3 regions of the Bradyrhizobium brasilense genome follow, and region 1 is predicted to be linked to each of the others. Evidence: predicted binding sites of a transcription regulator. Region 1 holds the regulator's gene; each other region holds the start of a gene.
What was found. The regulator HrcA, encoded in region 1, represses chaperone genes, less so after heat shock. The targets are predictions, from matches to a motif close to GTTAGCACTCNCNNNNNGNGAGTGCTAAC.
Positions count from the first base shown of each region.

Region 2: the regulator HrcA is predicted to act here: its motif matches at 2,673-2,701, upstream of QA635_RS36155 (co-chaperone GroES).
Region 3: the regulator HrcA is predicted to act here: its motif matches at 2,002-2,030, upstream of QA635_RS34085 (co-chaperone GroES).

Region 1 covers NZ_CP121669.1:192,256-196,451, reverse strand. Annotated here, with positions in the region: gene hemW (radical SAM family heme chaperone HemW) at 1-669, opposite strand, end outside; gene rdgB (RdgB/HAM1 family non-canonical purine NTP pyrophosphatase) at 656-1,291, opposite strand; gene rph (ribonuclease PH) at 1,303-2,016, opposite strand; gene hrcA (heat-inducible transcriptional repressor HrcA) at 2,187-3,275, shown strand; gene grpE (nucleotide exchange factor GrpE) at 3,442-4,047, shown strand; gene QA635_RS00880 (VOC family protein) at 4,096-4,196, opposite strand, start outside.
Region 2 covers NZ_CP121669.1:7,832,256-7,836,451, reverse strand. Annotated here, with positions in the region: gene QA635_RS36170 (antibiotic biosynthesis monooxygenase family protein) at 1-18, shown strand, start outside; gene QA635_RS36165 (hypothetical protein) at 50-340, opposite strand; gene groL (chaperonin GroEL) at 431-2,077, opposite strand; gene QA635_RS36155 (co-chaperone GroES) at 2,282-2,578, opposite strand; gene QA635_RS36150 (hypothetical protein) at 2,897-3,415, shown strand; gene QA635_RS36145 (hypothetical protein) at 3,647-3,910, opposite strand; gene QA635_RS36140 (hypothetical protein) at 4,111-4,196, opposite strand, start outside.
Region 3 covers NZ_CP121669.1:7,362,901-7,367,096, reverse strand. Annotated here, with positions in the region: gene groL (chaperonin GroEL) at 1-1,584, opposite strand, end outside; gene QA635_RS34085 (co-chaperone GroES) at 1,654-1,968, opposite strand; gene QA635_RS34080 (hypothetical protein) at 2,260-2,556, shown strand; gene QA635_RS34075 (hypothetical protein) at 3,709-3,879, opposite strand.

The DNA.
Region 1 (4,196 bases):
GCGCGCGGTCGCCTCATCCGGCGTCTGCAATTTGCCGGCGGCATGCAGCCCGAAGAACGGCGTGCCTTCCTCGATCGTGAGCTGGTAGAGCGACAGATGCTCGGCCGCTTCCGAGATCGCCTGCTTCAATTCATCGGCCCACATCCGCGGCGTCTGGTCGGGCCTGGCATAGATCAGATCGAACGAGTAACGGTCGAACGCAGAGCGCGCGATCGCGACCGCGTCGAGCGCCTCGCGCGCGGTGTGCAGGCGGCCCAGCGCCTTCAGCGAGGCGTCATCGAGCGCCTGCACGCCGAGCGAGACGCGGTTGACGCCGGCTGCACGATAGCCGCGAAAGCGCGTCGCCTCGACGCTGGTCGGATTGGCCTCGAGCGTGACCTCGACATCGCGCGCCACCGTCCAGTGCTTGCCGATCGCATCGAGCACGGCACCGACGGTCTGCGGCTGCATCAGCGAAGGCGTGCCGCCGCCGAGGAAGATCGAGGACACCTGCCGCCCCGGCACGCGCACGGCGGTCGTCTCGATCTCGCGGGCGAACGCGCGCACGAAACGCCCCTCGTCGACCGGCGCATGCCGCACATGGCTGTTGAAATCACAATACGGGCATTTCGACAGGCAGAACGGCCAGTGCACGTAGACGCCGAAGGCTTCTCGGTCAGCGTGGCTCAAGGCAGATCTCCGCGAGCTTCACGAAGGCGCGGGCGCGATGCGACAGGCCGAGTCCCAGCGGCGGCAGGCCGTGCTTCTCGATGCTGGTCATCTCGCCGAAGGTCCGTGTGTAGCCGTCGGGCAGGAAGGCCGGATCGTAGCCGAAGCCGGCGGTGCCGCGCGGCGGCCAGACCAGGGTTCCATCGGCGCGCGCCTCGACCTCCTCGAGATGATCGTCGGGCCAGGCCACGCACAACGCCGACACGAAGTGGGCCTTGCGCCGGTCCGGCGTTGTGGCGCCGCGCTCCTGCAGCAGCCGCTCGATCCGCGTCATCGCCGCCATGAAGTCCTTGCCCTCGCCGGCCCAGCGCGCCGAGTAGATCCCGGGCGCGCCGTCGAGCGCGTCGACCACGAGGCCGGAATCGTCGGCGAACGCAGGCAGTCCGGTCGCCTTCGCGGCCGCGATCGCCTTGATCGCCGCGTTGGCGCGAAAATTGTCGCCGGTCTCCTCGGGCTCGGCGAGGTCGAGCTCGCCGGCCGACACCACCTCCACGCCGTGCGGCGCCAGCAGTTCCCGCATCTCGGCAAGCTTGCCGGGATTATGTGTGGCGATGACGAGCCTTCCGGTGATTCGGCGGTGCATGGCCAATCTGACTACGCCACCGCGATCTTTTGCAAGTCGACCAGACGCGCGACACCTTTGCGCGCCAGCGCCATCAGCGCCAGGAATTCACCTTCCGAGAACGGCGTCTTCTCGGCGGTGCCCTGCACCTCGATGATCCGGCCGTCGCCGGTCATGACGAAATTGGCGTCGGTGTCGGCTTCGGAATCCTCGGCATAGTCGAGATCGAGCACCGGCGTGCCCTGGTAGATGCCGCAGGAGATCGCCGCCACATTGTCGCGCAACACGTTGGTCTTCAGCATGTTGCGGGTCTTCATCCAGTTGATGCAGTCGGCCAGCGCCACCCAGGCACCGGTGATTGAGGCGGTGCGGGTGCCGCCGTCGGCCTGGATGACGTCGCAATCGACCGTGATCTGGCGCTCGCCGAGCGCCTCCAGATCGACGGCCGCGCGCAGCGAGCGGCCGATCAGCCGCTGAATCTCGACCGTCCGGCCGCCCTGCTTGCCGGCCGAGGCCTCGCGGCGGGTGCGTTCCAGGGTGGCACGCGGCAGCATGCCGTATTCGGCGGTGACCCAGCCGCGGCCCTGGCCCTTCAGCCACGGCGGCAACCGCTCTTCCAGCGTGGCGGTCACCAGCACATGGGTGTCGCCGAACTTCACCATGCAGGAACCCTCGGCATATTTGACGACGCCGCGTTCCAGCGACACGGGACGCAGTTCATCGGGTGCACGGCGGCTTGGCCGCATGAAATCCTCCAGAAATCCGAGAAAATTGGCTGGCCGTGCTTGTAGGAGCGGGAAGGGGCAGCGGCAAGGGTTTTCGGCCCCGGTATGGTCCGGTACGAGGGGACCGAATGCATGCTTGTCATCGGCCTCCCGGATCGACAAATTATGCAGTAATTGTGAGGGACTGGAGTGTGACTCACCACGATCCGATTGGCCTGATTGCGCCGCATGCCGGGCTCGCCCAGCTCAACGAGCGTTCGCGCGACATTTTTCGTCAAATCGTCGAAAGCTATCTCGCGACCGGCGAGCCGGTCGGTTCGCGCAACATTTCGCGCCTGATCGCATTACCGCTGTCGCCGGCCTCGGTCCGCAATGTGATGTCGGATCTTGAGCAGCTCGGCCTGATCTATGCGCCGCACACCTCCGCCGGCCGGTTGCCGACCGAACTCGGGCTGCGCTTCTTCGTCGATGCGCTGATGCAGGTCGGCGACCTCACCGAGGCCGAGCGTCAATCGATCCAGACCCAGCTTGCTGCCGTCGGCCGCGCCCAATCCGTCGAGGCCGCGCTCGGCGAAGCCTTGACGCGGCTGTCGGGACTGACCCGCGCCGCGGCGGTGGTGCTGACGCAGAAGTCGAATGCACGGCTGAAGCATATCGAGTTCGTCCGGCTGGAGCCGGAAAAGGCGCTGGTCGTGTTGGTCGGCGAAGACGGCCAGGTCGAAAACCGCGTCCTGGCGCTGCCGCCGGGTGTTCCATCCTCGGCCCTGACCGAAGCGACCAATTTCCTCAATGCGCGGATCCGCGGCCGGACGCTGGCCGAAGCGCGGCTCGAGCTCGAGACGGCACTGACGCAAAACCGCGCCGAGCTCGATCAGCTCACGCAAAAGGTGGTCGCGGCGGGCATCGCGAGCTGGTCCGGCGGCGAGAGCGAGGACCGCCAGCTGATCGTGCGCGGTCACGCCAATCTGCTCGAGGATCTGCATGCGCTCGACGACCTGGAGCGCATCAAGTCGCTGTTCGACGATCTCGAAACCAAGCGCGGCGTGATCGATCTGCTCGGCCGCGCCGAGCGCGGCGAGGGCGTGCGGATCTTCATCGGCTCGGAGAACAAGCTGTTCTCGCTGTCGGGTTCCTCGACCATCATCGCGCCCTACGGCGACGCCCAGGGGCGGATCGTGGGCGTCCTCGGCGTGATCGGACCGACGCGGCTGAACTATGCGCGAGTGATCCCGACCGTCGACTATGCCGCGCGCATCGTCAGCAAGATGCTGGGCGGCTGACCGGAGGGGCGATTTCGCTTTCATTTGACGGGTTTTCTTCACCCAAGCCGGAGATCCCAGTTCCCGAGACCGGTATGTTGCGCTTGATTTTCGCCGCCCAAAGCACGATATCCCGGCAAGCAATCCCCAAGATTTGAACCGACGCGAGTTTTCGAGAAGGCAAGCCATGACCGATCCGAACCGGGCCAATGACAACACCGAGAATTCGGCGCCGACGGGTGAGCCCGTGGTCTCGAAGCCCTACATCATGCCTGACGAGCCCGAGGCCGGATCGGCGGAGGCGCTGACCAAGGAACTCGCCGAGGCGCGCGACCGGACGCTGCGCACGCTGGCCGAGATGGAGAATCTCCGCCAGCGCACCCGCCGCGAGGTCGCCGACGCCAAGACCTACGGCATCACCGGCTTTGCCCGCGACGTGCTCGATATCGCCGACAACCTGCAGCGCGCGCTCGATGCGGTGCCGTCCGAAACCAAGGAAGCCGCCGATCCCGGCCTGAAGGCGCTGATCGAAGGCGTCGAGCTGACCGAACGTTCGCTGCTCAACGCGCTGGAGAAGAACGGCGTCAAGAAGTTCGACCCGATCGGCGAGAAGTTCGATCCGAACTTCCAGCAGGCCATGTTCGAGGTGCCTGATCCGTCGGTGCCGTCGGGCACCGTGGTGCAGGTCGTGCAGGCCGGTTACATGATCGGCGAGCGCATCCTGCGTCCGGCACTGGTCGGCGTCTCCAAGGGCGGCGCCAAGGCCGCCCCGACCGCCGACATCACCGCCTGATCCGTCCGATCCCGGCTGCCCGTTTGCGAGCTCGCGGATTGCGCGGGCTCATGGTCGCGGCTTCTCGCGGGCCTTCGGCCAATAGGTGCCGAAGCTCCAGAGATTTCCTTCCGGATCGCGGCAGGCGAAGTCGCGGCTGCCATAGTCGG
Region 2 (4,196 bases), 1.3 Mb from region 1:
GACATCTGCGTCGCGTAACGGACTGTCAGGCCGTCGCGTCAAGGATCGCTCAGCTGTGCACGAGGATGCCAACCCCAAGCGTGGAAGCAGCGGCCAGAAACGAGATGTCCAGAAATCGCAACGGCGCTTTTGGACGATGACCGGCAGAACCCGAAATGACGTAATAGACGCCATAACCCGCGCTGAGGACGACAAACGTCAGCGTTTGCCTAAGCCAGAACGTCAAGACGACCGCAAGATCATCGATGCTGTCCAGAGCATAGGCGCCGAGCGCAAGCAGCGCGCCGATCGCGTAGAACAGCACGAGCGTCAACGTCAGTGATTTGGCGTCGCGGGACATCAGATGATCCTTGCATCCCGATCGTAATCAAACGGCAAAAAAGAAGGCCGCCCGGAGGCGGCCTTCGATCTCGATAGGGATGGGGGAGGCTTAGAAGCCGCCCATGCCGCCCATTCCACCCATGCCGCCGCCGCCCGGCATTGCCGGCGCCGCGTCCTTTGGCAGTTCGGCGACCATGGCTTCGGTGGTCACGAGCAGACCGGCCACGGAGGAGGCGTCCTGCAAGGCGGTGCGCACCACCTTTGCGGGGTCGATGATGCCCTTGTCGACCATGTCGACATAGTCCTCGGTCTGGGCGTCGAAGCCGAAGGTCTCCGACTTGTTCTCGAGGATCTTGCCGACCACGATCGAGCCCTCGACACCGGCGTTCTCCGAGATCTGGCGGACCGGAGCTTCGAGCGCCTTGAGCACGATGTTGATGCCGGCCTGGACGTCGGCATTCGGGTTGGTGAGCCGGCCGACCGCCTTCTTGGCGCGCAGCAGCGCGACGCCGCCGCCTGGCACGATGCCTTCCTGCACCGCGGCGCGGGTCGCGTTCAGCGCGTCCTCGACACGGTCCTTCTTCTCCTTGACCTCGACCTCGGTCGCACCGCCGACCTTGATGACGGCAACGCCGCCGGCGAGCTTGGCGAGGCGCTCCTGCAGCTTCTCACGGTCGTAGTCCGAGGTGGTCTCCTCGATCTGCGCCTTGATCTGGCCAACGCGGGCGTCGATGTCCTTCTTCTTGCCGGCGCCCTTGACGATCGTGGTGTTCTCCTTGTCGATCACGATCTTGCCGGCGCGGCCGAGCATGTTGATCGTGACGCTCTCGAGCTTCATGCCGAGGTCGTCGGAGATCAGCTGACCGCCGGTCAGGATCGCGATGTCCTCCAGCATCGCCTTGCGGCGATCGCCGAAGCCCGGCGCCTTGACGGCGGCGACCTTGAGCCCGCCGCGCAGGCGGTTGACGACCAGGGTCGCCAGCGCCTCGCCCTCGACGTCCTCGGCGAGGATCAAGAGCGGACGGCCCGACTGCACCACGGCTTCCAGCACCGGCAGCATGGACTGCAGGCCGGACAGCTTCTTCTCGTGCAGCAGGATGTAGGCATCCTCGAGCTCGGCGGTCATCTTCTCGGCGTTGGTGATGAAGTAGGGGCTGAGGTAGCCGCGGTCGAACTTCATGCCCTCGACGATATCGACCTCGGTCTCGAGCGACTTGTTCTCCTCGACGGTGATCACGCCCTCGTTGCCGACCTTCTGCATCGCCTGCGCGATCATCTTGCCGATCGCGGCATCGCCATTGGCCGAGATGGTGCCGACCTGGGCGACTTCGGACGAGGAGGCGACCGGCTTGGCGCGCTTCTCGATGTCCTTGATCACGGCCGCGACCGCGGTGTCGATGCCGCGCTTGAGGTCCATCGGGTTCATGCCGGCGGCGACCGACTTGGCGCCCTCGCGGACGATGGCCTGCGCCAGCACGGTCGCGGTGGTGGTGCCGTCACCGGCAGTGTCGTTGGTCTTGGAGGCGACCTCGCGCAGCATCTGCGCACCCATGTTCTCGAACTTGTCGTCGAGCTCGATCTCCTTGGCGACGGTGACGCCGTCCTTGGTGATGCGGGGAGCGCCGAAGCTCTTCTCGATGACGACGTTGCGGCCCTTGGGGCCGAGCGTCACCTTCACAGCGTTGGCGAGCACGTCGACACCGCGCAGCATGCGGTCGCGGGCCTCTCCGGCGAATTTTACGTCCTTGGCAGCCATTGATTTGAACTCCTGGAATGTTTCGATGCGGGCGCCGGCATCTGCGCTCGTCATTGCCGGGCGAAAGCACGAAGTGCGTCTTCGTGCCAGATGACCCGGCAATCCATCGTCCTTGCGAGAAATCTTGCGAAGATTGATGGATGCCCGGGTCAAGCCCGGGCATGACAGCAGAGGGTGCGGCGGGTTCTGGAATTGCCGGCCCTATTACGCCAGCACGCCCATGATGTCGGACTCCTTCATGATCAGGAGTTCCTGGTTGTCGAGCTTGACCTCGGTGCCCGACCATTTGCCGAACAGCACGCGGTCGCCGACCTTGAGGTCGATCGGGATCAGCTTGCCGGCCTCGTCGCGGCCACCCGGGCCGACGGCGACGATCTCGCCCTGGGACGGCTTCTCCTTCGCCGAGTCCGGAATGATGATGCCGCCCTTGGATTTCTCCTCGGCATCGATACGCTTGACCACGACGCGGTCGTGCAGGGGGCGGAAGGTGGATTTAGCCATGACGTTCCCTCTTGGAGGCTCGGTTTCAGGTCCGGTTCATCGGGACCGGCGTTGGATGCCGGCCCGGTCGGCGCTGGGCAGGACGCCCGACGCTCTTAGCAATCGTGGTGCGAGAGTGCTAATGGTGGGCCGGGAAATATGGCTTGGCGCAGTTTCTGTCAAGCAAACGGGTTAAGGCCTTGGTGAGGCCAATATAGGATGGTGGACCAGAAACCAAATCGTAGCGATGACGTAATTTTGTCAGACGTCATTGCTCCGTCTTAAGTTTTACGCTTGGCTGCAGGACGGGTGCGGCCGGGACATAGTCGGGGGATGCATATGATCAGGTCATTCAACGCGCGATTGGTCGCACGGTTCGCGGCTGTTTCGGCGCTGACGACACTCTTGGGGGCGTGCGGCAGCATGAGCCTGCCGTCGTTGTCGTCGAACCCTGAGCCGGCGCCAGCCGAGCCGGGGGTCGCCCCCGAAATGCCCGCGAGCATCCGCGCCGACGAGATCGTCGGCCGCTGGGGTCTCGCCTCGTTCCAGAATCCCGCCGATCGCGCCCGCACCGAGGCCGCCGCGCGCGGCCAGTGCAAGCAGCCTTACGTGATCGGCGCCGGCCAGAACGGCGGCGTCATCATGCATCTGGCCGACCAGGCCACCCCGCAGGAACTGCGGCTGAAGGGTTCCCCGAGCGGCAAGAACTATATCGGCCCGCCAGGACCGACGCCCGGCGAGCAGGACCGCGAGATCGTCTCGTTCGACGGCCGCGTCATGATCACCCGCTTCGTCGACAAGGACGCCGGGGTCCGCTACGGCAACATGGTCTATGTCCGCTGCGCGCCAAGGGCGTAACGGCGGGACTTCGAGCTATCCGCCGACATAGCGCCGCAAAGTCGGCGCACCTCTCCCCCTGTGGGAGAGGTCGGATTGCATCGTCAGATGCAATCCGGGTGAGGGGTCTCTCTTCGCGAGTGACCCTTTCGAGATTTGAGTAGGCGGCGACAACCCCTCATCCGGCGCGGATTGCATCCGCGCCACCTTCTCCCACAAGGGGAGAAGGGAAGGAGACCCGAAAACGCGGCCTTATCGCCGCACGCCAACCCGATTGACGCCGCCATTCAGGTTGCCGCCCGCATTGTGACGGACCGCAGCGCGCGCCACCGGACGAGGCCTGAGCACAACGCCCGCCCGCGCCACGCAACCCTGCGGATAACCGACATACGTGCAGTAAACCACGGCCTTGGCCGGTGCCGGAGTGAGCGCGACACCTGCTGCCCCAAGCATGAGGCTGGCCACGATCCCCGTAACTGTCACCGACCCGGTGGAAAGAATCTTCGTCCGATGCATGGTGATCCTCCTCATCGCAGGCGAACCGAAAGGTGCCGAGCCGCTTCGGGCGCGGTCCAACATATGCGTGGCAAGGGTCAGGTGATGTTGACGTAGATCAACGCTGGACGTGTCCCGTCGCCATGCGAGATCGTCCGCTTCTCCACGAAGTCAAAAGGGCGGCTCGTTGAGCCGCCCTCTGCGATGCCGTTGCCCTGACGTCACTGACAGACGTACATGCGGCCGTCAGCCATCTTGGTCATCGTGCCAGGCTCGCAGCCGATACCATTGGCTGCCTTGTACTCCG
Region 3 (4,196 bases), 1.8 Mb from region 1:
CTTCTTCGGCAGCTCGGCAACCATCGCTTCCGTGGTGATCAGGAGCGCGGCCACGGAGGCGGCGTTCTGGATCGCGGTGCGCACGACCTTGGTCGGATCGATGATGCCCTTGCTGACGAGATTGACGTACTCGCCGGTCTGACTGTCGAAGCCGAACGGGTACTGATCCTTCTCCAGGATCTTGCCGACAATGACGGAACCGTCTTCACCGGCGTTGATCGCGATCTGGCGGGCCGGAGCCGACAGCGCCTTGCGCACGATCTCGACGCCGGTCTTCTGGTCGTCGTTCTTGGTGCGGATGCCCTTGAGGTGTTCGGAGGCTCGGAGCAGGGCGACGCCGCCGCCCGGCAGGATGCCTTCCTCGACGGCCGCGCGGGTCGCGTGCATCGCGTCATCCACGCGATCCTTGCGCTCCTTCACCTCGACTTCGGTCGCGCCGCCGACGCGGATCACCGCGACACCGCCTGCGAGCTTGGCAAGACGCTCCTGCAGCTTCTCACGGTCGTAGTCCGAGGTGGTCTCCTCGATCTGCGCCTTGATCTGGGCAACGCGGGCGTCGATGTCGGCCTTCTTGCCACTTCCGTTGACGATCGTGGTGTTCTCCTTGTCGATCATCACCTTCTTGGCGCGGCCGAGCATCTGCAGCGTGACGTTCTCGAGCTTGATGCCGAGGTCCTCCGAGATGGCCTGGCCGCCGGTCAGGATCGCGATGTCCTGCAGCATGGCCTTGCGGCGATCGCCGAAGCCCGGAGCCTTGACGGCCGCGACCTTCAGGCCGCCACGCAGACGGTTGACGACGAGGGTGGCGAGGGCTTCGCCTTCGACGTCTTCGGCGACGATGACCAGCGGCTTGCCGGTCTGCACCACGGCCTCGAGCAGCGGCAGCAGCTCGTTCAGCGAGGAGAGCTTCTTTTCGTATATCAAGATGTAGGCGTCGTCCATCTCAGCGCGCATCTTGTCGGCGTTGGTGACGAAGTAGGGCGAGATGTAGCCGCGGTCGAACTGCATGCCCTCGACGACGTCGAGCTCGGTCTCGAGCGACTTGGCTTCCTCGACCGTGATCACACCCTCGTTGCCGACCTTCTTCATGGCGTCGGCGAGGAACTTGCCAATCTCGGCATCGCCGTTGGCCGAAATGGTGCCGACCTGGGCGATCTCCTCGTTCGAGGTGACCTTCTTCGAGTTCTTCTGGAGGTCCGCAACGACGGCTTCGACCGCGAGGTCGATACCGCGCTTCAGGTCCATCGGGTTCATGCCGGCGGCAACCGATTTGGCGCCTTCACGGACGATCGCCGCAGCCAGCACGGTCGCGGTGGTGGTGCCGTCGCCGGCAGCATCCGCCGCCTTCGACGCCACCTCCCGCACCATCTGGGCACCCATGTTCTCGAACTTGTCCTCGAGCTCGATCTCCTTGGCGACGGCAACGCCGTCCTTGGTGATGCGGGGCGCGCCGAACGACTTCTCGAGCACCACGTTGCGGCCCTTCGGACCGAGGGTGACCTTCACCGCGTTGGCGAGGATGTCCACGCCACGCAGCATGCGATCGCGGGCATCGACGCCCAGTTTGACCTCTTTAGCTGACATATTTTCCTCCTTGATTTGAAATTCGTCTCTCACCTGCGAGGCAGGGATGAGCGTTTGCGGCGGTCAGAGTTAGGCCGCCTTCCTGGAGCCGGCGACGCCGGTGAGAACGCCCATGATGTCGCTCTCCTTCATGATCAGAAGCTCCTGGTCGTCGATCTTGACCTCGGTGCCCGACCACTTGCCGAACAGGACACGGTCGCCGACCTTGACGTCGATGGGGATCAGCTTGCCAGCTTCATCGCGGCCGCCCGGGCCAACGGCGATGACTTCGCCCTGCGAGGGCTTTTCCTTGGCACTGTCCGGAATGATGATGCCGCCAGCAGTCTTCTCTTCGGCGTCGATACGCTTGACCACGACGCGGTCGTGAAGCGGACGGAATTTCATGCGATCCTCCTTGGCTTTTGTGATTATTGCTGGATTGGCAGTCGCAATGAGCGAGTGCTCACCGCTTCTCACATAAGTCTGTGACACTCCGGCGCAAGGGCTTCGACCCATGTCGCCTGTTCGCCCTTGGTGTCTGAACCGTGCCCCTCACTTTGGCGCGGCTGTTTTGGGGGGATCGGACGTGGCTGCGGGCATACTAAATCGACGCACCAACGCGGAAGTAGGTCCTAGTCCAGCACAGGCCCAATATGCTTTGATGCGCCGGTTAGGACTGAGACGCATGGGTGGCTGATGTACATCTTCATTCGAAAGTACACCAAGGTTCGTTCGGTTGCGGATGCTGCTCGCCGCGCCAAAAGCGGCATCGGTCAGATCCTAAGGGAATCGCACGGGTTCAGATCTTATTACGTATTGGATGGGGGCGATGGCGTCGGTGTCGCCGTGATGATATTCGAGGACCGCGAAAGCGCCAATGCTGCGAACGATAAAGTGCTGGATTTCGTTCAAGCAAGCCTGCATGACCTTAATCTTGGAGACCCCGAAATCATCGCCGGGGAAGTTTTGGTGAAGATAGAATCTGATGCGTAAGTCTTTCGCGCGTCGGTTGTCGCGAGAGGACCGGACTTCTCTGTGTGCGGTCCTCTACCGTTGCTTGTGACCCGAAGCCGCGACGGAGCGCAGTTTGTGGTTCCCACTGGTGGAAATGGACATACAACAACTGGCAGTGGCGCGAGTCGATCGGATACTAGGTCTATTTCAGCTTCGATTTTCAGAAGATCAATCCGCGTCGATCCAGGCCGCGCTCGGGGACCAGGTATATTGAATTCCTGGAGCTATTCACCAACCGTTCGGACGTGTCGCACTCTCCGATCGGTCGGCACGTGTGCAGCACCTCAACCTTGTCGTCCTGGCAGTCCGGGCAGGGGTCCTTCATTGGAGGTGCGGAAACTGTGGACTGTTGCAAGAGACTGTCCGGATCGCTTTTGGAACGCTCCTTTAGCAGCATGAATGCGCGCTCCTGGTCTGCCTGATCTTCCGAAATAAGGAGAGGGTAGATCGTCGTATACACGTCCTGGGGAACGATCATCTCGCCCACGCCAGGTACGTCTATGATTGCGGGTGCCGTCAGACCAGCAAGCGCCGGGATGCCTATCGTACGCCCGTGAAGCCTCACGAACCGCTCTGGGGCTCGGCGGGCCGGATTAGCGTAGACCGGATTGCGTGGCACATAGATTGGCCGATACGCGCTCGGCCTTCTGTACAGACTGGGAGCGGCATACCTAGGACGAGCGAAGTGCACCTTAGGTGCGTAGACCCGCGCCGCTGGTGCAGCCCGGTAAACGGGCGCGTATCGCATTGCAGGAGCCGCCCGATACGAACCGCCGGACCTTATGCCGCCACCGTAGGAATGGCCCCCGCCGGCTCTCGCAAAACATGGCGTTGACGCTACCGCCGCGGACAGCGCCGCAGCGACCAGCAAAAACCTTTTCATATCAATCGTCCTGAAAACAGCTTTTCTCAAAGAGCGACAATGTTCCGCAACCTGCGGGCGAGTTCAAGTGGCTATTTGGTCTTAGCCTTTAGCCCAAGCTCAACCGGCCGGCGGATGGCCTCGGATGGCCGGCATCGGCTTGATGAGGGGCTGGGATGCGCGCGGGGACGTATCCCCCGGCGTCCTGCTAAAGCGGCCGCCTCAGAAGCCGCCGAGCCGCGCGTCCTGGAGAGCCACCCACGCTAATATCAACTCTGAGTTTCCGCGCCGCGATTCAGTTCACGATTAATGCGATCCTTGACCCGACGGACCGCAAGAAGCTGCAATCGCGTTTGGGTCTTGCCACTGATCGTCTTGCCATCGATCTTGAAACTGTAGCGCCATTCGCCCGGCAATGCTTCCCGAATGCTGAATTGCACGCCTCTGTGTTGCATAAACTACTTCGACCCCAATAACACGCGTTGCTTCTGTCCGGCTTCACGTCCGTCGAGTGCAGATCTATCATTCCTCGATCATGAAGACGTTGCCAGATACCGAAGAGGACCGCCGGTCCTACGGGACCGGCGGCCAAGTCAAGGGAGGAAACGCCCGTGAGGGCAGCGGTAGCAAGACCTACCGCACGGCACCGCCAATCTCTTGGCGGATCTCGAATAAGCGTCCTTGCGGCCAGACTACAGATGACCCGCCCCTCCATCGAATGGAGGTCGTGTGAAGAGGTCTGCGCAAATGCAGGCCC